Regions from separate parts of the Propionispora hippei DSM 15287 genome, predicted to be linked through region 3. Evidence: riboswitches for the same ligand, from Rfam matches in the RefSeq annotation. Region 3 holds a riboswitch; each other region holds the start of a gene.

Region 1 (5,441 bases), on a different contig from region 3:
GGCCATCGAAGCGATGGAGCAGCAGGGAAAGACTGTCATGCTGATGGCGGTCGAGGAAGAACTGGCCGGGTTGTTTGCCGTTGCCGATACGGTGAAACCGCGGTCGGTGGAGGCCATAGCCCAACTGCAGGCGCTGGGGATCGAGGTTTGGATGCTTACCGGCGACAACGAACGGACAGCCAGAGCCATTGCGGGGAGCGTGGGAATCACCCATGTTTTGGCGGAAGTTCTGCCTGAAGATAAAGCGCGAAAAGTAAAGGAACTGAAAGGTCAGGGGAAGATTGTTGCCATGGCCGGTGACGGTATTAACGACGCCCCGGCTTTAGCAACCGCCGATGTGGGGTTTGCTGTTGGAACAGGAACCGATGTGGCCATTGAGGCCGCCGATGTTACCTTAATGAACAGTGAACTGACCGGTATTGTGGCTGCTATACGGTTAAGCAAAGCGACGATGAAAAACATCAAGCAAAATCTGTTCTGGGCCCTTGTCTATAACTCCTTGGGCATCCCGCTGGCTGCCGCCGGCTATCTGTCGCCGGTCATCGCCGGAGCGGCGATGGCCTTCAGTTCGGTTTCGGTTGTGACCAATGCGCTGCGTTTGAGAAATTTTGAACCCTATCATAAGGCTGAGCTTATAAAATAAAACAGAGACTATTCTTTAAATGATAAAACTTATTTAAAGAATAGTCTTTTCTTATATTTGCAGGGCTGCATTACTTATTTTTGAACAGTTTTTTATATAGCGTAATAAATTCTAGATATAAAGCGTTTTTTGGGCAAAATAGGTGAGTTATGAATAATTTTCAAGGTATTTCTTGACAATTTAAATTTTTTTATTATAATGAAGCTTATGTTGTTAGAGGAAAATAATACAAGATATGGCAAACTTGATGAAAATCAAGGTCGCAAAGCTATGGGTCTAAGTACAGTTTTGTATATGACTGCCAAGTTGCTGATGTAACTTGGCAGTCATTTTTTTGTGTTTTTTAAAAGGGATGAATTTGACTGGTTGAAAAAAATAATAAACTATACTTTCGTATAGTGTCAAATTTGTAAACCTTTACTATAGTTACAAATGCTTTTGCGCAGTTATCATAACAATTTTCCATAAATCTTATTGCAATGACAGACATAATAGTTAGTTTTCATTTTATCTATTATCTATCTTGGATTTCTATAAAACTATTTGAAAACATAACCTAGGGGGGAGAAATGGATTGGGCAAGGGAAGTACCTTAATTTACAGCCTGCTAATAGTTATGGGCGGCATTTTTTTCTTTTGTACGGTAAGAAATGAAGTGGTGGCAGCAGATATTCAATATAAAAAAGAAATGGTCTTATTGATTGAAGAAATCAGCAACTATGCGAAAAAGAAAAATCCTTATTTTCAGGTAATCGGCAATGGCGGACTGGATTTATACCGTCAGGAAAATCTTGATGATGCGTTGATCAAAAGATTACTTAATCATCTTGATGGAGTTTTAGTGGAGGGGCGGGCTTATACCTGGGGAAAAACGGAGGATGATCAGGCGATGCATACTATGCCGACAACTCCTGACGCTAAAGATTTTATTGACTCCTCGTTAAGTTTGCCTGTAGCCAATCATCTACCGGTTTTTATCGTGGACTATTGCCAGGATCATAACCAGATTGATGATGCATATCGGGAGAATCGTGCGAAAGGGTATATTTCTTTTATCGGAAGCCCTGATCTTAATACCATTCCTTCTTATCCACGGGATTTGCCGTGGGAATTTAACAAAAAAATTAGTCGTCTTGATCAGGTGCACAGCTTTCTAATTTTGTTGAATCCCGGAAATTTCAAAAGCAAGGAAGAGTATCTGCGTAAGCTGCGCAATACGAATTGCGACTTGCTGATTATCGACCGTTATTTTGATAATCAACCGTTGTCCAGTGCCGACGTGGCTTCGCTTCGTGTAAGGAAAAACGGCACTTCCCGGCTGGTATTTGCTTATCTAAGCATTGGTGAAGCGGAAAACTATCGGCCTTATTGGCAGGCGTCCTGGTCAACATCCCCTCCCGCCTGGATTGCGGAAGAAAATCCTGATTGGCAGGGGAATTTTAAGGTGAAATATTGGACTAAAGAGTGGAAAAAGGTTTTATTCGGTTCTCCTCGGACTTTACTTGATGAGATTGTAAAAGATGGCTTTAGTGGTGTTTTTTTAGATGTCATTGATGCATACGACTATTTCGAGAACAAGCAAGTCATGTAATTTTTGTATATTTTCTCAGCGTGGTAGTGCAAACAATTGCAGTTTGTTTATTATCAAATATTGGAGGAACAGCAATGAACATACTAATCACTGGCGGTTGTGGTTTTATCGGATCACATGTTGCCGAACGTTTTTTTAAAGAAGGCCACAAAATTTGTATTATTGATAATCTTTCTACCGGGACGAAAGCCAATCTCAGTGTTGACTATGATTTTTATCAGCTTAATGTAACGGATAAAAACTGCGAGGAGGTTTTCCGCACGAATAACATCGATTGTGTTATTCATCTTGCGGCGCAAGTCGACGTTGCCGTTTCCAATGCGGATGCTTATCTGGATAGTGAATCCAATATACTTGGCTTAATCAACATGCTGGACCTGGCTCGCAAATACAAAGTAAGGAAATTTTTATTTGCTTCATCGGCAGCCGTATATGGGAATACTGAGGATTTGCCTATTATTGAAAATACAGAGCTCCAGCCTGTATCTGTTTATGGAATGAATAAACAGGTAGGGGAATATTACTGCCGGCAGTGGTCTGAACTGTATGGACTGAAAACAGTCATATTACGGTTTGCCAATGTCTATGGCCCGCGTCAAGGTCTTGCCGGCGAAGCCGGAGTCGTATCTATTTTTATGCAGCGCATGCTGGAAGAAAAAGAAGTGGTCGTTTATGGCGATGGCACACAGACTCGTGATTATATTTTTGTGGAAGATGTGGCCGATGCCGTTTTCCGGGCCGCCACTAGTAAAGTAACCTCGCAAATCATGAACGTAGCAACAAATACGGAAACCAGCTTGGCAGATGTAATCGCTGCGTTGGGAGACATGCATGCTATTAAAGGCGTGCGCTTTGCCGAACGGCGAACCGGTGAGGTGGCTCATTCAAGACTGGATAATTTTCTTGTCAGACAGGAGTTGGGCTGGCAGCAGAAATACTCTTTGCGTGAGGGGCTTGCAAAAACTTACACGTGGTATCAAGCTCATTGGACGGAGCAAGCCACTGCGGCCGCCATTGACATGCCAAGCAACAGTTTTTCCCGGTGGCGGCCCCATATAGAGAATTCAGGCATGTTTATTCTGATGCTCCTATTTAGTTGGAACAGCCTATATGGAGGAACGATTGATTACCGCCTTGGCCTTGATTACAACTATATTTACATTGGGCTTATGGGCATTTTATATGGCAAAAAGCAATCTTTGCCGGCCGTAGCTTTTTCAGCGGTTCTTTTTATTGGCACGGCACTGGCACGGGGCGGGGATTTTGTATCCATCATGTATCAAGCTCAATACTTGACTCACCTGGCCGCTTATTTGTGCATTGGAGTTGCCACAGGTTACGTACGGGATAATTCGGAACGAATAGCAGCGGATAAGCAGATGGAGCTGGATGCAATAAATAGCCAGTATAACTTTATGCGGACTCTTTATTTAGAGTGTAACCAACGCAAGGATGAACTTCATTCGCAGATTATTAACGCTAACGATAGTATTGGCAAAATATATAATATTGTTCGTGCCTTGAATAGCCTGAAAATGGAAGATATTTCCAATGAGGCTATCGGGATTGTAGGGAAAATTATGCAAACCGATGGGGTAGCTCTTTATACGGTAAACAGGGGCAAAACTTATTGGCGTTTAAAAGTGCAATCTTCCGGCTACGGAGATGATCAAGCCAAGTCGATAAAAATTGCCGATTCCGAGTATGCCCGCTATATCATGGATAAGAAGAGAATGTTTATAAATAATGAATTGCGACCTGACAGCCCGCTCATGGCAGCACCTGTTATTTATGAAGGCAGGGTTATTGCCATAGTTGCTTTGAAGAATCTGCCGTTTGAGAATTTGACCTTATATCATGAAAATCTTTTTCAAATTGTTGTTATGCTGGTGACAGATGCTTTTACTAAAGCCTACTTGTACGATAAAGAATTGGAAGATCAAAAATACATTGCTCAAACCGAAATTCTTACTCCGGAAAAATTTGAAGATGTGTTGGAGGCAGTGGAAAGCAGGAGACAACTATATGGACAGGAACATTTGCTGCTGAAGGTCATTGAGCCGTATGGGACCTATGAGGAGGTTTATCAAAGGCTTGCCGGAAAAGTTAGAGATGAGGATTATGTCGGGCTTCGCCAAGACGGTGCTTTATATTTATTGATGCTGAATATACCTGTGGCAATGGCTGCTGAAGTACAGCAAAGACTGTCCGAAGCTGGAATCCAGACTAGCATGATTATGGGTGGATGCGATGATGAATGAGTGGTTATTGATTCATTTTACGACCTTTTTTGTATATTACCTGATTTTTTCCCGGCAGAAACGGGAGAGAGCCTTTTGTGAGGCCATGTTGGTACTGCTCATTCCCCTTTTTGGGCTGTTGTTATTGCTGATTGTGAAAACTTTCGAGAAGCGATATCTTTCCTGCGAAGATCCTTCCTACGTATACCGCAGTTTTGAACATGAACAGGCGTTTTTTATGGAACATGAGCAGCAAAGCGAAGCTGTGCTTGCCATGCAGGATGTATTGCTTCTAACAGATACGGGTACTAAACGAAAGTTATTAGGTGCTGCTATACGAAAGGATATTTTGCGGAACAATGAAGTTTTATTAACGGCGCTGCGTGACGAGGATACTGAAATATCGCACTATGCCGTTTCGCTGGTAAGCCGCCGAATCAGAGCCTTGGAAGAAGTTTTTTATCGTTTACAGAAAAGGCTGGCAGAGGTACCGACAGATGTACCGGCCTTGCGGGAGTATATTGATGCAATCGATGTTTATGTAAAAAGCAGCAGCATGGATGCGACGAGCCGGATTTCCCTGCAGCAGGAACAGGTTGTTTTGCTGGAGCGTCTGCTGCATTTAGACAGATCGGAAGAAAAGTATTTCTTAATGAAGATTGAAGGCGAAATAGAATTAAGAAATTATAAAAAGGCCGAAGTGTTTTGTCAGATATTTATAGAGTGTTTTCCGAATAGTGAACAACCATATCTGTCCGATATAAAATTGGCCTATCATTTGGCTGATGCTCGAAAAATTCAGCGGTCTATCCGACAACTGAAAAACTCCGCCATAGTCTTTTCGCAAAGAGCGTTAGCGGTTATCCGGTTTTGGGACAGGAGTGAGCAGCATGCGTCATAACAGGGGCAATATTCTTATTTTATTCATTCTTTTGTGTTTAGGACTATTTTTCCAGAACCAGCGGAG
Region 2 (5,441 bases), on a different contig from region 3:
ATCGATATGAGGTACACCCAACTGAAATTCCAGCACTTCGATCATATTCTCTTCGGTAATATAACCTAAGCTTAAGATCACCTTACCAATTCTTTCCTTGGTTTGACGCTGCACCTGCAAGGCTTTCGCCAATTGCTCCGGCGTAATCAGCCCGGTTTCCACCAGCAAGTCGCCCAGTCTCTTCCGATTGGATATCAAAACTCATACCACCGCCTTACATAGCAGAATGAAAAATTACTAACCTAGCAATAGACCTTTATCAGTCCGGCATTTTAAAGCTTTGATACATTACAGGTATAGGAGGTTCACAGCCTGTCCACAACGAAAAGGCTAACGCTCCCTGTTCAATCAGCATACCGTCACCGGTAACAATTTTATGCCCCAAAGCAGCCGCTGTTTTTAGAAAAACAGTTTCTAATGGATTATATACTAAATCACAAACCGCAATAGGTTTAGAAATAGCCTGCCAATCAACCAAAGGTTGGGTATCCAGCTTCGGCGACATTCCCAGGGAAGTACAATTTACAAGAATATCACAAGCACTTAGCTGTTCGCTAAACTCCGCTCCTTCTTGCCATAAGCAAAAAGTAATTTTATCAGAATCAGAAAAAAGTTTTAAAAACTGCATCGCTTTTTCCTGATTACGAGCACATATTGTGATTGAGGCCGCAGCTTGCTGCAACAAGCCGCAAACCACAGCCCGGGCCGCTCCCCCTGCTCCCAGGATCACTACTTTTTTTCCCGAAGGGTTTACACTCTTCGTCAACAGCGCTTTAATAAAGCCGTCGCCATCAGTATTATAACCGGTGCAAACTCCCTCGCGGATGACGATCGTATTTACCGCCCCGATTTTCGTTGCGCTCTCATCAAGTTTATCCAAGTACTGCATAATGTTCACTTTATGTGGTATGGTAACATTGGCTCCGGCAAAATCCAGCGCCTTCAAGCCCTCAACCGCAGCTTCCATCTTGTCCGGCTTAACAGGCAGTGGAACATACACATAATCCAACCCGGCCGCTTTAAAGGCGGCATTTTGTATTGCTGGAGACTGGGAATGGCCCACCGGCCAACCGATAATTCCAATCTTTTTAGTTTTCCCTGTTATCATATGAGTTCCTCAATCCTATTAATTAATCTAATCTAATTTAGTCAGTAATCCTTTTTCTTCCAGTCTGGACAGCAATCGGCTCTCCAGTAGACGAAGCAATTTAGTTGTAAAAAATTCACTTTTGCTCAAGGGAACAACTAAAATAGTATAGCAGCCAAGACGATTGCCGCCGCAGATGTCAGTGAACACTTGATCGCCAATAACGGCAACATTTTGCGGCAATAAGTTCATTTCCCGGATGGCTTTGCGAAAACCGTATTTAGCCGGTTTTCGCGCCCAATGCACATAATTGACATCAATACTCCGGGCAATTTCAGCTACTCGTCTTTCATAGCTGTTGGAAACCAAGCAAAGATGCATCCCCTGTTCCTTAGCCCCCTGTAACCAAGTTCTAATATCATTAGGAACCTGGCCTTCTCCCCAGGGAAGCAAGGTGTTATCTATATCCAGCAACAATCCCTTAAGATCATTGTTCACAAATACATCCCAGGAAATGTCCAAAAGAGTTTTTACACGCAAGTCAGGGCAAAAAAGTTTGTCGGAAAAATTCACCAGAGCCTCCTAACCAAGCGACTAAGTTTTATTGAACAACATGGGCAGTTAAGAATATAACAATCTCCGACTCGCTGCCAGAATTGCTGACGCTTCTAAACAGTGTTCCCAATATGGGCAGATCACCCAAAAAGGGAACTTTTGTGTATGTCTTCGATTCCTGACTGCCGATCAAACCACCAATCACCATCGTTTCCCCATCTTTCATTCGTACATTCGTTTCCGCTTCCCGCGTCGTGATCTGATATTGTTTGATATCAGAAACCAATTGCGGCGTACTAACTTCTGTCTTTACATTAGCGGTAATCTGTCCGTCAGCGCCTACAATGGGGGTATAGGTTAGCTTAATCCCGGTATCCACATAGGTGGTAGAAGTGGAAGTTGTTCCATTAGCTACCGTATTAGTCTGCACCGGAACCCTGTCGCCTATAAGTATGCGGGCTTGTTTACCGTTAATTGTCGTAACTTTGGGCTGCGATAAAATTTTAGCATTGCCATTGCTGACAAGCGCATTGATTTTAGCCGTATAATAAAATTCATAAGGATGTCCGTCCGGATCCCTTCCGTATTGAATTATGCCCGGATAACCATCGGCCAGGCTTGTATGGCGAGTAATTGTAGGCTGGGTAGTAGTTGTTGTTGTACCAGTGGTAGAATCATAACTGGTTCCTGCCGGCGTGTACTCATACGTTTTGGGGGTCTCATCCCAGTTCCAGGTCACCCCTAAATCTTTAGTGGCAGACTTGCTGATAGCAACCACTTTAGCCTCCAGTTCTACCTGCTGCGGTCGCTTATCCAACTCATCGACAATCTGTTTTATCCGGGAAATACCTAGCGATGAACCGGTGACCAATAAAGTATTAGAAGGAATATCAGTATCCAGCTTCACTTTTAACCCTTCTGCCGCCGAAGCAATTGTTGACTTCATATCCTGCGCTGTCACATACTGCAGTTTAATAACTGCCGAATCAGCCACATCAGCCCGGTCAAAAATAATTGTATTATCTACTTTATGATAGGTCAGCCCCTTTGCTTGAGCTATTAAATCAATGGCGGTATCCAATGAAACATTGTCCAATCTTACTGTAATATTTGGCGATTCCTTCGCTGCCGATTCATCAATGATCATATTGACTCCACTTAACAATGACAACGTATGTAACACAACCCGGATATCTTCCTGCACAAAGTTTAAACTGACCGACTCCGGATTAGCAAAGCTTACTGGCAAAATGACAAAGATCTGAAGTATGGCTACTGCCACTATAGCAACTAGCTTATTGCGCCACGTTATGAGTTGAATCATTCCCGTTACCTGTCCTTTCTTTTGCCATGCTTTTTTCCGTTTTTATATTATTAGTGATCGGCAATGTCAATTGTCCGGCAGGTCCAGAAACCACCACCATGTCTGACATAATTGATTCTACCTGATATGCACCAACCTGTTCTCCCAGGCGGTATGCCTTGGAGTGCTTGCCATCATTAATGACGGCCAGTTGCTGCCCATCATCACTGCTGACTATACCTGTAACACTAAATTTAGGTAATTCAAGTGCTGCTGGACTTATCCCGGCTGCCACCTGCCCCGCATCCGGCACCGGTTGCTGTGTTACCGGCAATTTACTATCCGTTCCCTTATCCTTGCTGTCCATATACTCCGGCGGAATAGCGAAAGGATTGCGAACAGTGCCCTGCTTCTCAACAACAGGAAAACTTACATTTGTTTCATTAGAATCTTTTGCCGCTGTTTTCTGCGTTGCCACTTTAGAACTTTGGCCATTGGAGACTGTCGGTGCAATAGGGTTGTCCTCATTAGCCGGGATAACTACTAAATATAGGGCAAGTGCCATAACACCTATCGCAAGAGTCGCAATGATTTTTGACGATAAAGAAGACATATCTTGTTTTATATTCAATAAAGATCGCACCGCCTTTTATTGGCAAAATAAAAAATTAAACAAATTACCATTATTACTCAATAAGCCATTTTTTTCTTCGATAATCTCCCAATAAAATCCTCCATAAAAATAAGAAAACCATCTGAAAATTTCAGATGGGTGGTTACGCTACCTGCTCCTACTGGTTCAAGCGTCCAAATACAAACCAGTATTCATCACTTCCATGTAAAAAACGCATAGATCTCGTCAAATTATCACAATTATTATCATCATTCATTTTTGATCATTTGTCAACATCTAAAATTGCCACAATTTGTCGATATAATTAAAAATAACTTTGAAAACTATAAAGTATAATAAATTTCCATAAAAAGTATTGTCAAATGTAAATAGATAGTATTAAATAAAACGTAGATATGGAAATAAAACAAGGTTCACGTATTTACCGGAGGCAGGGAGGGTATCGTTTGTTTCGTTCACAAAAGGGATTTGCTCTAATTGAATTGCTTGTGGCTATTGCTATTTTAGGAATTCTGGCAGGGATTGCAGGGATAAACCTCCGGTATGGCATTGCCAAAAATGATTTAACAACGGCAACCAGCCAACTTGCCGCTGACATCCGGACGATGCAGCAGTTATCTATGGAAAAAGCGATTGATGACACCAGCGCTGCCATTAACATCACTTTTGCTACCGGTTCTTATCAAATCATCACCGACCAGTCGACAAACACCGGCTTTTCCTCCCGGACCTTACCTTCCAGCATTACACTATCTTCGTCAAATGGAAATACACTAGCCTTTAATCCGAGTAATTTATCCACTAATACAGCTACAATGGTTACTTTAACAAGCAGCATACTGCCTAAAACTGAAAATAAACAAACAATTATTATTTCCCGCATGACGGGAAGAATTCGCATTGATACATCTTCCACTCCCGCTTACCGCACAGAAGAAATATAACATTATATTGGGGTAATCATATGAAAATAATCGAAAATCAAAAAGGTTTTTTGCTGCTGGATTCTCTGTTCGGTGTTTTAATTACCAGTGTTGCGCTAATTTCTATTGTCAGCCTGGTTACTATGGGGGTTAAAACCTACTCTGTTAACAGCGAACAGTCCCGTGCTTACCAAATTGCCGCTAGTTACGGAGACGCTTTACAAAGCTTAAGTATCGCCAACTGGGCCACACTGGTCCCCTCTACGGTGACCAGCTACCAAGCCATTGACATTTCCAGCTCGAATACTGTTGTTTATAATGATTTGGCAAATGCAAGGAATTCACTTTCTTCATTGCCGGGAGCAACAGTTTCTATCTATGGAAAAGTTAGTTCAGCTGCCAATGCCGGGAACCGTCTAGCCCAGGTAAAAATCATAGTTTCCTGGAGTAATAACACAAAGCAAGTAGCGCTTATTAAATACTATATTCGCAATAACCAACCTAGTTCAACCTGATTATTTAGCATAGAGGTGCTTCATTCAGTATGATAAAACGATATAAAAACAAGCAGGGCTTCTTTTTAACTGAAATTTTAATAGGAATGGCTGTCATGCTAATTATTTTAGCAGCCATCGTTCCTCTTTTTGCTAATACTACCAAAACCATAGCCAATGGAACCTCCACCAATCACATGCTGCAAGAAGGCCGCTGGGCCTTGGATCTAATGGCTAAAGACATCGCTCCAGCCTCTACAATTCTTACTCCGGCAAATAACAGTACTGCTGCCACCTTGGTATTTCAGCGTAGCGACATAGCCGGAAATATTACGTATTCATTAGTCAATAATGAACTCCGCCGCCAAATTGGCTCAGGTACTCAATACCCCTTAACGAACGGCAGTCTGGTTCAAATCATCAGCGCCAGCTTTCAGTCCGGTCT
Region 3 (5,441 bases):
TTACATTGTCTGTTATATATGGTGGATTTTCCGGCCGGCAAATCAGTGGGGATCAAGGACTTAGCGGCGTACCAGGGCATTTCTGAGACCTATCTTTCCAAGGTATATACAAAGCTTACGAAAGCGGGTATTGTCAAATCGATTCCCGGCGTTAAAGGCGGGTATAAGTTGGCCCGTACGCCGGAGACCATCACCTTTTGGGATGTTGTGGAGGCCATCGAGGGGGCTTCTCACTTCTTCCGCTGTGTGGAGATCAGGCAAAAAGAGATATTGCTGGACAAAGAAAACCTGCCGGACTCACACAAAAAGTGTCCCTGTTTAATTAAAGTGGTCATGCTGGAAGCGGAAGAAGAGATGAGGCAGTATCTAAGAGCTAAAACATTGGCCTGGCTGCATGCCGAGGTACAGACGAAAGTTCCTGCCGAGCAGCGGGCGGCCACGCTGGATTGGTTTCTGCGTGGGCAGTCGCGATAGGGCTCTGCTTTTTTCTGGCTGCAAGTTTACTTGCTAAGAAACTAAAGATAAAATATGTAACTGGACGTGATTGGAAGAATGGACAATCATATAACATGGTATAGAAACAAGCAGATTGAACGTACGATGGCTAATTTGGAAAAGCATAATATTGGTTCTTTTTATGTTGCTGATGAACTGGCGTTAAAAGAAAAGATAAAGCAGTTGATCCCCGAGCATTCGACGGTGGCAGTGGGAGACTCGGTAACGCTTGGGGAAACAGGCATACTGGATCTTTTGCGTAATGGCCGCTACAACTTTCTGGACAAGTACCGGCAGGGAATTACCCGGGAAGAGAAAAAAGCGCTATACCGGCAAAGCTTTGGCGCTGATACATTTCTAGCTAGTACGAACGCCTTAACTGAGGAGGGCGAATTATACAATATTGATGGCAATGGCAGTAGAGTAGCCGCTATGATCTATGGTCCGGAGCAGGTTATTATTGTGGCTGGAATTAACAAGCTGGTAAGAAATCTGGAGGAAGCGGAAAAACGGACAAGACATTACGCAGCCCCTTTGGATGCGAAGCGGTTAAACAAGAAGACGCCCTGCGCTACGCTGGGATATTGTGTGGATTGCAAAAGTGAGGAACGGATATGTAACAGCTTTGCCGTGATTAAACGGCAATTTATCAAAGACCGTATCAAAGTGGTGATTGTGGGCAGGGAACTGGGGTATTAAGATACCGGTTGCCTGCCTTTGCGTTTCGGGTAATTTGCAGGGTGCTTTTGATTTGGGCGGCGATGAGGTAAGAACCAATGAAGGTTGGCCTCGCCGGTGAGTAGGGGGAGAGGCTTTAGCGTAGTGGCGGAGGAACTGTGCAAACTGGCGAGAGCTTGCAGGGGCAGTGGGAATCTTAAAGTATACTCTGTAGCGGATAAGCCCGGTGAGAATGTCTTAGGATAACTTGCCAGGCTTGGTTACTTTCGGCGGTCCAATTGTACCGGAGGGGTAACGGCAGGAATTTTTATTGTGTGAGATAAATATAGAAGAGTAGGAATGTAACATGTTATAGCGAAGAACGAAGAAAACGAGGAATGGCTTATGGGGAAAAAGATTGTGTTTTTTGATGTTGACGGGACCATGCTGCATTTGCCAGGCGGTATGTATGAGCCTTTGCCCAGCACCTGTGAAGCGGTTCGCCTGCTGCAGGAAAAAGGCCATTATGCCGTGGTGGCTTCGGCCCGGGGCAAGCTGCCAGCGGTATTGGAAAAACTTAATTTTGACGGATTCATCGGCTGCAATGGTAACTATATTACTTTTCACCAGGAAGTCCTGTATGACAATTATTTTAAACCTGAAAACCTTACTTTTTTACTGCGACTTTTCCAGGAATATGATGTGCCGTTTAATTTCACCGGCAGCCTGGGTATCTGGTCGAGCCCGGCGGATCATCCGGTGCTACAGCGCCATAGGGAATTGTTCGGTGCCGACTTATCAGGCGATGAGCCCTGGATATTTTCCTGGCAGCCGGAAGAGATTCACTCCGGGATGGTCACCGCTATGTTTGCCGCCGAACAACAGATGCTTACCTGCCGGGATTGTTTGCCAAAAGACTGGCTGGTAGATATGTACACCTCGGAAAATATTCGCATGGATATCCACTTGCCCGGCCATACCAAAGGCAAGGGTGTCCGCTTTTTGCACGAAAAACTGGGTATTGATTTTGCCAATACCTTCGCTTTTGGCGATGCCCGCAATGACCTGGAGATGATGCGCCAGGTGAACTATGGCATTGCCATGGGAAATGCCACCGAAGAACTGAAGGCGGCTGCCTTTGCGGTAACCGACGATGTGGATAAGGACGGAATTTATAAGGCACTGAAAAAATATAATGTGATCTGAATGTTGTCTAAGCCAAAGAAGACAGCCTGGTATCCGTTGACGGGTATCAGGCTGTCTTGATATAAACTTCAGTTCAGCGGCCGAGTGGTTTTCCGGGTTAGGGTATAGGCTAAATGTCGCGCATAGTAAGATCGGATAGGAATATATAACTTATCAGGTTGATGATTTGGATATAGTGGGCCGGATCAGGAACGGCATGCTGCAGGAAGTGGTCCATTGAGTGAGACATAGCTACAGTGAGCTTGCTGACGAAAAAGTCAAAATATGAGTGAGTTTTGTAGAATAGCAAGAGGATTTTCCTGTAATTTGTCGAAAAGGAAAATAAATGGAATGGGCAAACTCAGCCGAAAGGTGAGGACGCAAAGCCATGGGTCTAAAGGGTTAGCTACCGATGACTGCCAGGCTGCGATTGAAATATCAATCGTAGCCTGTTTTTTTTGTTTTCGATCAGTAAACCTGGCCGGCTTACTGCAAAAAAGTGGACAGAACCCAAGGTGGCGGAACCAGCTCCGATGAGAGGAGGGCAGCAGCAACCTTAAGGACATTGCAAAGCGATTTCCGATGATTGAAAATGACAGTTGATACCAAAAAGTCAGGGGGATTTTTATGAAAATGTTAAAGTCACAACTCACTATTGTTATAACGGCTGTTATTGTCATAAGCTTGTTGCTTGTCGGCGGATTAAGCTACCGCAATCAACGGAATCTCATTCTAGAGGATGAAGCACAGGAATTTAAAAAAATAGACATGATTGTCCAAACCAGTATTGAAGAATATTTGAATCGTTCCGCTGCGGTCGCCGCTTCCCTTGCCTATAATCCGGAAGTGGCACGCCTGCTTAGCGAGCGGGACCGGGAAGGTTTATTCCGGCTGGTTGGCCCGGTGTATAAGCAGCTTAAGGAGCAGGGCGTAGAACAAATGCAGTTCCATCTGGCGCCGGCGACTTCTTTTTTACGAATTAATGCGCCGGGTAAGTTTGGTGATGACTTATCGGGCTTTAGAAAAACGGTAGTCGAGGCTAACAAATCCCTTAAGCCTGTTGTCGGCATTGAAGCCGGCGTTACCGGCTGGGGTTTTCGCGCTGTTATGCCAGTTTATTTCAATAATGCCCCTGTCGGTACGGTGGAAACAGGCATGAATTTTGATAAAGTCTTTTTGGAAAAACAATTAAAGGCCAAATTCCCCGGTGAGTATTATTGCTATGAGTTGAACCCAGACGGAACGGACAAGCTGTTGGCAGCGACTGCGGATGAAGACCTGCTGGCGCTGCCGATCGATACTGCCCGGCAGGTTGCGGCCAGCGGTGCGATGAGCTACGGCTATAGTAATAACGGTGAGAAGGCTTATGTAGCGGTTCCGGTCCGGGATTACTCCGGTCAGGTCAAAGCCTTGATCAAAGTGGTATTAGACAGGCAGAATACATTGGCGCAACTGCAGAAAAACATGCTGATAACCTGCGTATTAAGTGCGGGTGTCTTGGTGCTTGCGGTTTTTTTAATTCTTTTGGTTATGAAACGCCAATTAGTAAACCCTATTTATCAATTGCTGGAGAAAATGGAGCAGGTAGCGCAGGGTGATTTGAGTATTTCCTTCGCCCGGGACAAACGGGGTGAGGTCGGACGCCTGGAGGGGGCTATTGGCAATACGCTACAACAGCTTTGCAACTTAATTTCCCAAATCCAGCAAGTAGCTCTGCAGCTTGCCGCTGCCAGCCAGACATTGAATGCCAATGCCGATCTGTCGGCTCAGACAGCTGCTCAGGTGGCGGCAGTGATCGGAGAAGTAGCGGATGGAGCGGAAAAACAATTGCGGGCTGTCGATGGCGCAACGGCGGTTGTTGAACAAATGTCGGACAGCATTGACCAAATTGCCGCTCATGCCAACCAGGTGGCCGGTACTTCGTCGCAGTCGGCTGAAACGGCGCAAGAAGGCAACAAGACGGTGGAAAACGTCATTAGACAAATGGGAAATATCGAAAAGGCTGTGGCGCATTCTTCGCAGGTGGTGGTCAAGCTGGGAGCTGCTTCCCAGGAGATCGGCCAGATTGTCGATACCATTTCCGGATTGGCCGGCCAGACCAATCTGCTGGCACTTAATGCTGCCATTGAAGCAGCCCGTGCCGGAGAACAGGGACGGGGTTTTGCCGTAGTGGCGGAAGAAGTCCGCAAACTAGCCGAACAATCACAGGAAGCTGCGAAGCAAATTAGTACTTTAATTGCTGAAATACAGCACAATACGGCTGACGCGGTACTGGCCATGGAAGGAGGCACCAGAGAGGTCCGCAATGGCGCGGAAGTGGTTGTAGAGTCCGGACGTGCTTTTCAGGCTATTTTCCAATCTATCGATACCGTATCGGAACAGACCAGGGAAATTTCTGCCTCTATACAGCAAATGACCGGTGGCAGCCAGCAAATTATCCAGTCTGTGAAGGATATTGACACGATCAGCAAAGGAGCTGCCAGTAAGGCTCAGACGGTGTCGGCTGTGACAGAGGAACAATCGGCAACTATGGAAGAAATTGCTGCCTCCAGTCAAACCCTTGCTAAAATGGCTGCAGAATTAACCCGAGCCGTAGGCCGGTTTAAGCTTTAATATAAAGAACCGGCGGGCCTTCCGGGAGCGCTTGGAAGCAACCTTGCTGAAGACGAAGGAAGAGGAAAACGAGGTTTTTCTGGGGCTTATGGGCTTGGACGGTTTGAAAAAAGTTAATGATGTGTATGGTCATCGCGAAGGTGACCGATATATCAGCACGTTCAGCTCTTTGTTGCGCAGGGTACTGCGTCCAACCGAAATTGCCGAACGAATCGGAGGAGATGAGTTTGCCGTCATTTTCACTCAATGCTCGCGTCAGTATGCCCAGCAAACAATTCGGCAGCTTCAACAACAATTGAAAGAGGCATCCTTATCGCTAAACTTCATCATGAGAGTGAGCGCCGGTTTGATCGCGATAGAAAGCTGGATAGAGACTGATATTGACACCCTATTGAGTATAGCGGATGAAGCTATGTATAAGCAAGAATACCGGCATTATCGGCAGGTGCGTGCAGTAATTCGGGAGAGAGACTATAAAGGCTTTTGCGGCA
Region 4 (5,441 bases), on a different contig from region 3:
AAGGAACAAGATGTGTTCTTAGCCTGGGGCGTTGGTCCCGATGAAGGCTTTGCCGCGACCGAGGCTTCATACCGTCTGTCGCTTCCCAGACGGGTTCTATACGATGAACAAGGCAAAATGATGTTGGAAAAGTAGTCGGGTAGTTGGGGTGCTGCCGCTATGGATAACAAGGAGATTTCGCTGGTACTGCCGGCAAATTTTCCTTGTTTTTTAGTTCGGCAGACAGGATGCGGGACTGTGACAGAAGGACTATAGCCGAATTGGTCGAATAGGAGAGTGAAATATTTTATTTGTATGAGAAAGGATTAGTATGAATCAGAAAAAATTAATGAAGGCGGCGGTGATTGCCGCCATTTATGTAGTACTTTCGGTGGTATTTCAGCCTATTTCCTATGGTGTCATCCAATTCCGGATTGCCGAGGCGCTTACCGTGCTACCTATTTTGTATGGGGAAGCGGTGTGGGGGCTGTTTGTCGGCTGCCTGCTGGCTAATATGATTGGCGGCGCCGGAGTCATGGATGTGGTCTTTGGCAGTCTGGCCACACTGGCAGCAGCCTGGCTGACACGGCGCTTTAAAGAAAGCAAGGCCGCCTATATCTTCCCGGTGATCATTAATGCCGTCGTGGTCGGTGCTTATTTGGCTTATCTGTTTGACATGCCTTATTGGTCGGTGTTTGGCTCTGTCTTTATCGGTGAGGCCGTGGTCATTGGAACACTGGGGGTAATTTTGATTAAAGCCGCCCAAAGGATTCAGTAATTTGCCGTTGATGAATCGAGCTAGTTAGACTATAGTTGAATAAATGAAAAATATTTGCTATATTTGTGCAGTAAATGGATAGCATCGGCTGGCAAGAGCTAGCGGAATTGGGCAAACTTGTCAAAAATACAGGGAACCAAAGCCAGGGGTCTAAAACATTTTTGTTATGAAAGCCGGGTTGCAAAGTACGAAAGCTTTGTAATCCGGCTTTTTTTGTCTGTTGCAGTAAATGTTTGTCAATGGAAGAATAAAAATCCTGTTGACATAAATCGGAACACTTGTTAGAATGACTAATGTATTTATCTTGAATAAATGGGCTTTCATAGGAATTTAACCTGTTTAATACATATTGATAATGGTATATATATAGCGGGCAAACTTGTCGAAAGGCGGGGACGCAAAGCTCAGGGTCTAAAACATTTTTGTTATGACAGCCGGGTTGCAAAGTGTCAAGAACTTTGTAATTCGGTTGTTTTTTGTTTTTGAAGGTGCATTTTGCCGGTGCCAGGTGGGCGGGATGGGAAACACGCACTTCGATCGTGAAAGCGAAAGATAAAAGCTATTGTTAGGGGAGTGTACATGAGGATCAAGCAAGTATTGGCATTACTTACTTTAGTGTTTTTTTTGGGAAGTGCGGTGTGTTATACATCTGTTATGGCAAAAGAGGAACCGCTACCGGACACGCTTGGGCAATCAACTGAAATGTCCTACCAGAACCGGGATGCGGCACGGGAATATGCGGTTACTTTAGCAAGGGGCGGAGAGTATCGGCCGGCTTTGGCGATACTGGAAAATTTAATGGTTGACCATGAGACGGAAGCGGATATTGTATTCGATTATACCGTCGTTGCAGTTTGGGCCGGAGAATATACAAAAGCGGTTCAGTTGTATGAGGAACGAATAAAGTCGTTCCCGGCCGTACCTGATTATGTGAGAATCAACGTGGCTCAGGCGTATTTCAAGACCGGCCATTTTAACGACGCCTGGCAGCTATATCATCAATCGGCTATGACAGGAAATAGGAAGGCTCGGTTGTGGGAAGCGGAAAGTCTGGTACATACGGGGAGTTTTGATGAAGCGGAGCGTATTTATTCGATCCTGCTGGAAGAACAACCTGACAACTTAGCTGCTTACAGTGGCAAGGCTAATATATTACTGGCACGCGGTGATGCAGACGGGGCGGCTAAGTTAATAGAAACTGCCCTAGCTTCTGTCGATGGATGGAATGACCCGGCATTAAAAGCTTCTCTGCTAACGTTGCGTGGCGAGATGGCGGCTCAATTTATTAGACATGATGCGTACCGGCAGGCTATTGTACTGTTACGGCCTACAATCCGTGATAAAAGTGCGACGGTTCAGATGCAATGTGACTACGTGCTGGCATTGTTTTTGTACGGTGATTATACAACTGCAGTTAAAGAAGGGACGCAGCTATGGCCCAATTACCGGGAGATTCCTGCCTATGGACGGCGCGCGCTGGCGGACTCTTATTTGCGGCTCTATCTGCCCCAACAGGCCATAGGTATTTATTGCAGCATTTTAGAGCAGGGGGAAAGCTTACCCAGCGATAGGCACAGCCTGGCTTATGCGTACATGCTGACAGGCTCTAAGGAAAAACAGGCGATGGTATTGTATCGGGAACTTATCAATATGGCTGCAGAACAGGCTATGGTCATTACCGGGGATGCCGATTCATTTTTTGCAATGGGACGGTACGAGGCGGGGAAAAAGCTGTACCAGGCCATAATCCATACCTATCCCGATTATGCGGCGTTTCGCCAGCAGTTTGCTGCGGTACTTTATCGCCAGGGGCTGATCAGAGAAGCTTACGAACAATATCTGTCGTTGGCTGCTTTGCCGGGGACACAACCTGCCGCCAATAGCGGGATTGTTAATACGGCTGTGCCGGGAGGCGATTATTATTCTGCCAGGCAGGCCGTGACAGGTTTGGACAGGTATAGTGCGAATCCAATGACGGCTCAGGCGCTGAGGACCTTTGAAGAACGCTGGCAGGGCAGCCTGGCTGTTAACGCTACCGGCAGCAGAGATTATAAAGGAAATAAGGATCATCGCCTACAATTGACCGGCGAACAGCGGGTGACAGACCGGGTGGACATATTGGCAGGAATCGGCAGTACATGGATTTCTGACGGCCAGGGAGAAACCGTATTAAGAACAAACTCTGTTGGCGGACGATACACCGACATGAAACATATGGTACAGTTGTGGCTGGATCAGGGTCGTACTCACGGCAGGCTGGATGGGTATCACCTGACCACGAGTCGCTATTTTGGTGAACAAAGCAGAGTTGATTTTAGTATAAACCGCACACCGGTAATGGATGCAGAGGCACTGCCCAGTCATATGATGGCGACAGAGTATCAACTGGCGTATAACCGGCAAATTGGACTTAAAGACAATCTGTCTGTCATGATGGCAGCCGCAAATTATTCGGACCGCAACCGGCGGCACGATATAAACCTGGACTGGGACCATGTGATGGTTGATACCGGAGCAAAACAACTGTCTTGGTTTGGTTATGCCGACAGAACAGGCTTTAAAAAACAGATGATTGATGGGGTGGAGCCGGTTTACGAAAGTCCCCGTTGCCGGGAAGCCTATGGTCTTGGCCTTCGTCAGCGCTGGAATTTTACCAAGCATTATTGGGAAACTTCCTTTGAGATAGGAGTAGGGCGTGATCGGCCGGAGCCGATGGATACCAGTACTTCGCTTCGGACCGAGTATGGTTATCATATTTCCCGTAATCAGGCACTTACTGTTAGTGTAGAATATGGATTGCGTACCGGTTATTCAACCGGTACAGGCGGAAAACCGCAGTTTTCTGACCGCCAATACAATGTGAGCTACCAGCTTTCCTGGTAGGCAGGGGGAGTTATGGCTATTATGAACAAAAAAATTACTGGTGTCCTTGTTTTTTGCATGCTAATTCTGTTGATTTGCCCTCCTTCCCTGGCTAATGCCAAGGCGGTTCTTGTATTGTGTTATCATAATGTAACCGACCAACCGGGGCAGGATATATATGCTGTAACACCGGCAAATTTAAAAAGTCATTTGACGTATTTAAAAGAACAGGGGTATACGCCGATCTCACTTAAAGAATATATTGCCGCCAGCCAAACCGGTGCCGCATTACCGGATAAACCGGTGCTGCTCACGTTTGATGACGGGTATCAGTCGGTGTATACCAAGGTGTTTCCATTACTGAAAGAATATCGTTATCCCGGAATGATAGCCATTGTTACTTCCTGGCTGGATTATGCGCCGGCTGAACTCGGACCGCTGGTAACCTGGCAGCAAATAAGGGAAATGGAGGGTTCCGGCTTAATCGACGTAGCCTCTCACTCCCATGACATGCATCGTTTTACTGTGATTACCCCTCAGGGTGATCGTGGCCCGTTATTAAGCAGGCTGCAATATAAAAACGGCCGGTATGAGACGGTTGACGAGCAGCGTGAGCGGGTAAGGCGGGATTTACATGAATCCCAGGCTGCTTTTAACAAGGAATTGGGTCATACGGTGCAAGCCGTGGTCTGGCCTTATGGCGCCTATACGCCATCTGCCGTCACAGATGCACTGCAAGAGGGCTTTGAAGCCTGTTTTGCCTTAAATGATGGAGTAAACCCTCCGGGAAAGCAGGCCCTGCAGGCAGCTAACCGCCTGATTATAACAGGTAATCCGTCGAAAGAGCATTTTGCCAGTTTACTCAAGGTCAATAGTGAAAATACCAAGATCCCGGTTAAAGCAATACAACTGGACCTGGATATGATTTACGACCCCGGCAGCGCAGTTCAAACAGAAGCAAATCTGAATCTGGCAATAGAACGGATTCGCAGCTCAGGAGCAAATACCATTTATTTGCAGTCGTTTAGTGATGAGGACGGATCGGGTAATATCAAGAGTGTCTATTTTTATACGAAAGAGGCACCGGTCAAGGCTGACTTATTTTCTCACGTAATTGGCCGGTTGCGGGAAGAGGGAAGGTTCAGTATTTATGCGTGGTTTCCCACTTTGGCGGCTCAATGGCTGCTGGAGGAATCGCCGCAAGATGCCGTTGCAGCCTATGATGAAAAAAACAAGGGCTGGTATCGGCGGGCGACTCCTTTTAGCTCCCGGGTGAGCGACCGGCTAAGTTCCCTGGTTGCCGATTTGGCAGCTTATAATGATATCGATGGCATTTTGTTTCAGGATGATGTATATTTAAATGATTTTGAGGATTTTTCACCTGCTGCGGGCTGGGCATTCAAAGAACAGACTGACTTTGAACTGACGCCGCAATTGCTCAAGGAAAGACCGGAGCTAAATGAGCGCTGGATTCGTTTGAAAACGGATACACTAACCGGACTGACTGTGAGGCTTTGGGAAACAGCCGGAAGTTACCGTCCTAACCTTGGCAGTGCCCGCAATATATATCCCATTGTGATCACCAATCCGGCAGCCGAAGAATGGCTGGGCCAGAATTACGAACAATATCTTAGGACATATACCTATACGGTAATTATGGCCTATCCTTATTTGGAAAAGGCTTATCAAAATCCGAACGGCTGGCTGGAAAATCTGGCGTCGGCTGCTTTAAGTAACCGGGAAAATGCCCAAAAGACAGTGTTTAAGCTGCAGACCTATGACTGGAATAAAAAACACTGGTTGAGCGAAGCTGAAATACGCA

What was found. A riboswitch is a leader RNA that binds a small molecule or an ion and turns the genes downstream of it on or off. The one in region 3 is predicted to bind cyclic di-GMP.
Region 1: linked by a shared signal. The riboswitch ahead of F3H20_RS08210 (endo alpha-1,4 polygalactosaminidase) and the one ahead of F3H20_RS06565 (methyl-accepting chemotaxis protein) in region 3 are both predicted to bind cyclic di-GMP.
Region 2: linked by a shared signal. The riboswitch ahead of F3H20_RS00685 (hypothetical protein) and the one ahead of F3H20_RS06565 (methyl-accepting chemotaxis protein) in region 3 are both predicted to bind cyclic di-GMP.
Region 4: linked by a shared signal. The riboswitch ahead of F3H20_RS08160 (tetratricopeptide repeat protein) and the one ahead of F3H20_RS06565 (methyl-accepting chemotaxis protein) in region 3 are both predicted to bind cyclic di-GMP.

Annotation. Positions count from the first base shown of each region.
Region 1 is NZ_FQZD01000011.1:129,938-135,378, forward strand. It holds gene F3H20_RS08205 (heavy metal translocating P-type ATPase) at 1-643, shown strand, start outside; cyclic di-GMP riboswitch class I at 871-957, shown strand; gene F3H20_RS08210 (endo alpha-1,4 polygalactosaminidase) at 1,218-2,234, shown strand; gene F3H20_RS08215 (NAD-dependent epimerase/dehydratase family protein) at 2,309-4,495, shown strand; gene F3H20_RS08220 (hypothetical protein) at 4,485-5,375, shown strand; gene F3H20_RS08225 (DUF2194 domain-containing protein) at 5,365-5,441, shown strand, end outside.
Region 2 is NZ_FQZD01000004.1:129,947-135,387, reverse strand. It holds gene gspE (type II secretion system ATPase GspE) at 1-198, opposite strand, end outside; gene aroE (shikimate dehydrogenase) at 260-1,108, opposite strand; gene F3H20_RS00695 (YqeG family HAD IIIA-type phosphatase) at 1,136-1,660, opposite strand; gene F3H20_RS00690 (secretin N-terminal domain-containing protein) at 1,689-2,966, opposite strand; gene F3H20_RS00685 (hypothetical protein) at 2,938-3,576, opposite strand; cyclic di-GMP riboswitch class II at 3,707-3,790, opposite strand; gene F3H20_RS00680 (prepilin-type N-terminal cleavage/methylation domain-containing protein) at 4,026-4,523, shown strand; gene F3H20_RS00675 (hypothetical protein) at 4,544-5,017, shown strand; gene F3H20_RS00670 (PilW family protein) at 5,047-5,441, shown strand, end outside.
Region 3 is NZ_FQZD01000009.1:69,894-75,334, reverse strand. It holds gene F3H20_RS06580 (RrF2 family transcriptional regulator) at 1-474, shown strand, start outside; gene F3H20_RS06575 (lactate utilization protein) at 553-1,194, shown strand; gene F3H20_RS06570 (HAD family hydrolase) at 1,558-2,358, shown strand; cyclic di-GMP riboswitch class I at 2,682-2,769, shown strand; gene F3H20_RS06565 (methyl-accepting chemotaxis protein) at 2,965-4,950, shown strand; gene F3H20_RS06560 (GGDEF domain-containing protein) at 4,952-5,441, shown strand, end outside.
Region 4 is NZ_FQZD01000011.1:115,831-121,271, forward strand. It holds gene F3H20_RS08150 (glycoside hydrolase family 68 protein) at 1-135, shown strand, start outside; gene F3H20_RS08155 (QueT transporter family protein) at 311-757, shown strand; cyclic di-GMP riboswitch class I at 858-943, shown strand; cyclic di-GMP riboswitch class I at 1,120-1,204, shown strand; gene F3H20_RS08160 (tetratricopeptide repeat protein) at 1,337-3,640, shown strand; gene pgaB (poly-beta-1,6-N-acetyl-D-glucosamine N-deacetylase PgaB) at 3,662-5,441, shown strand, end outside.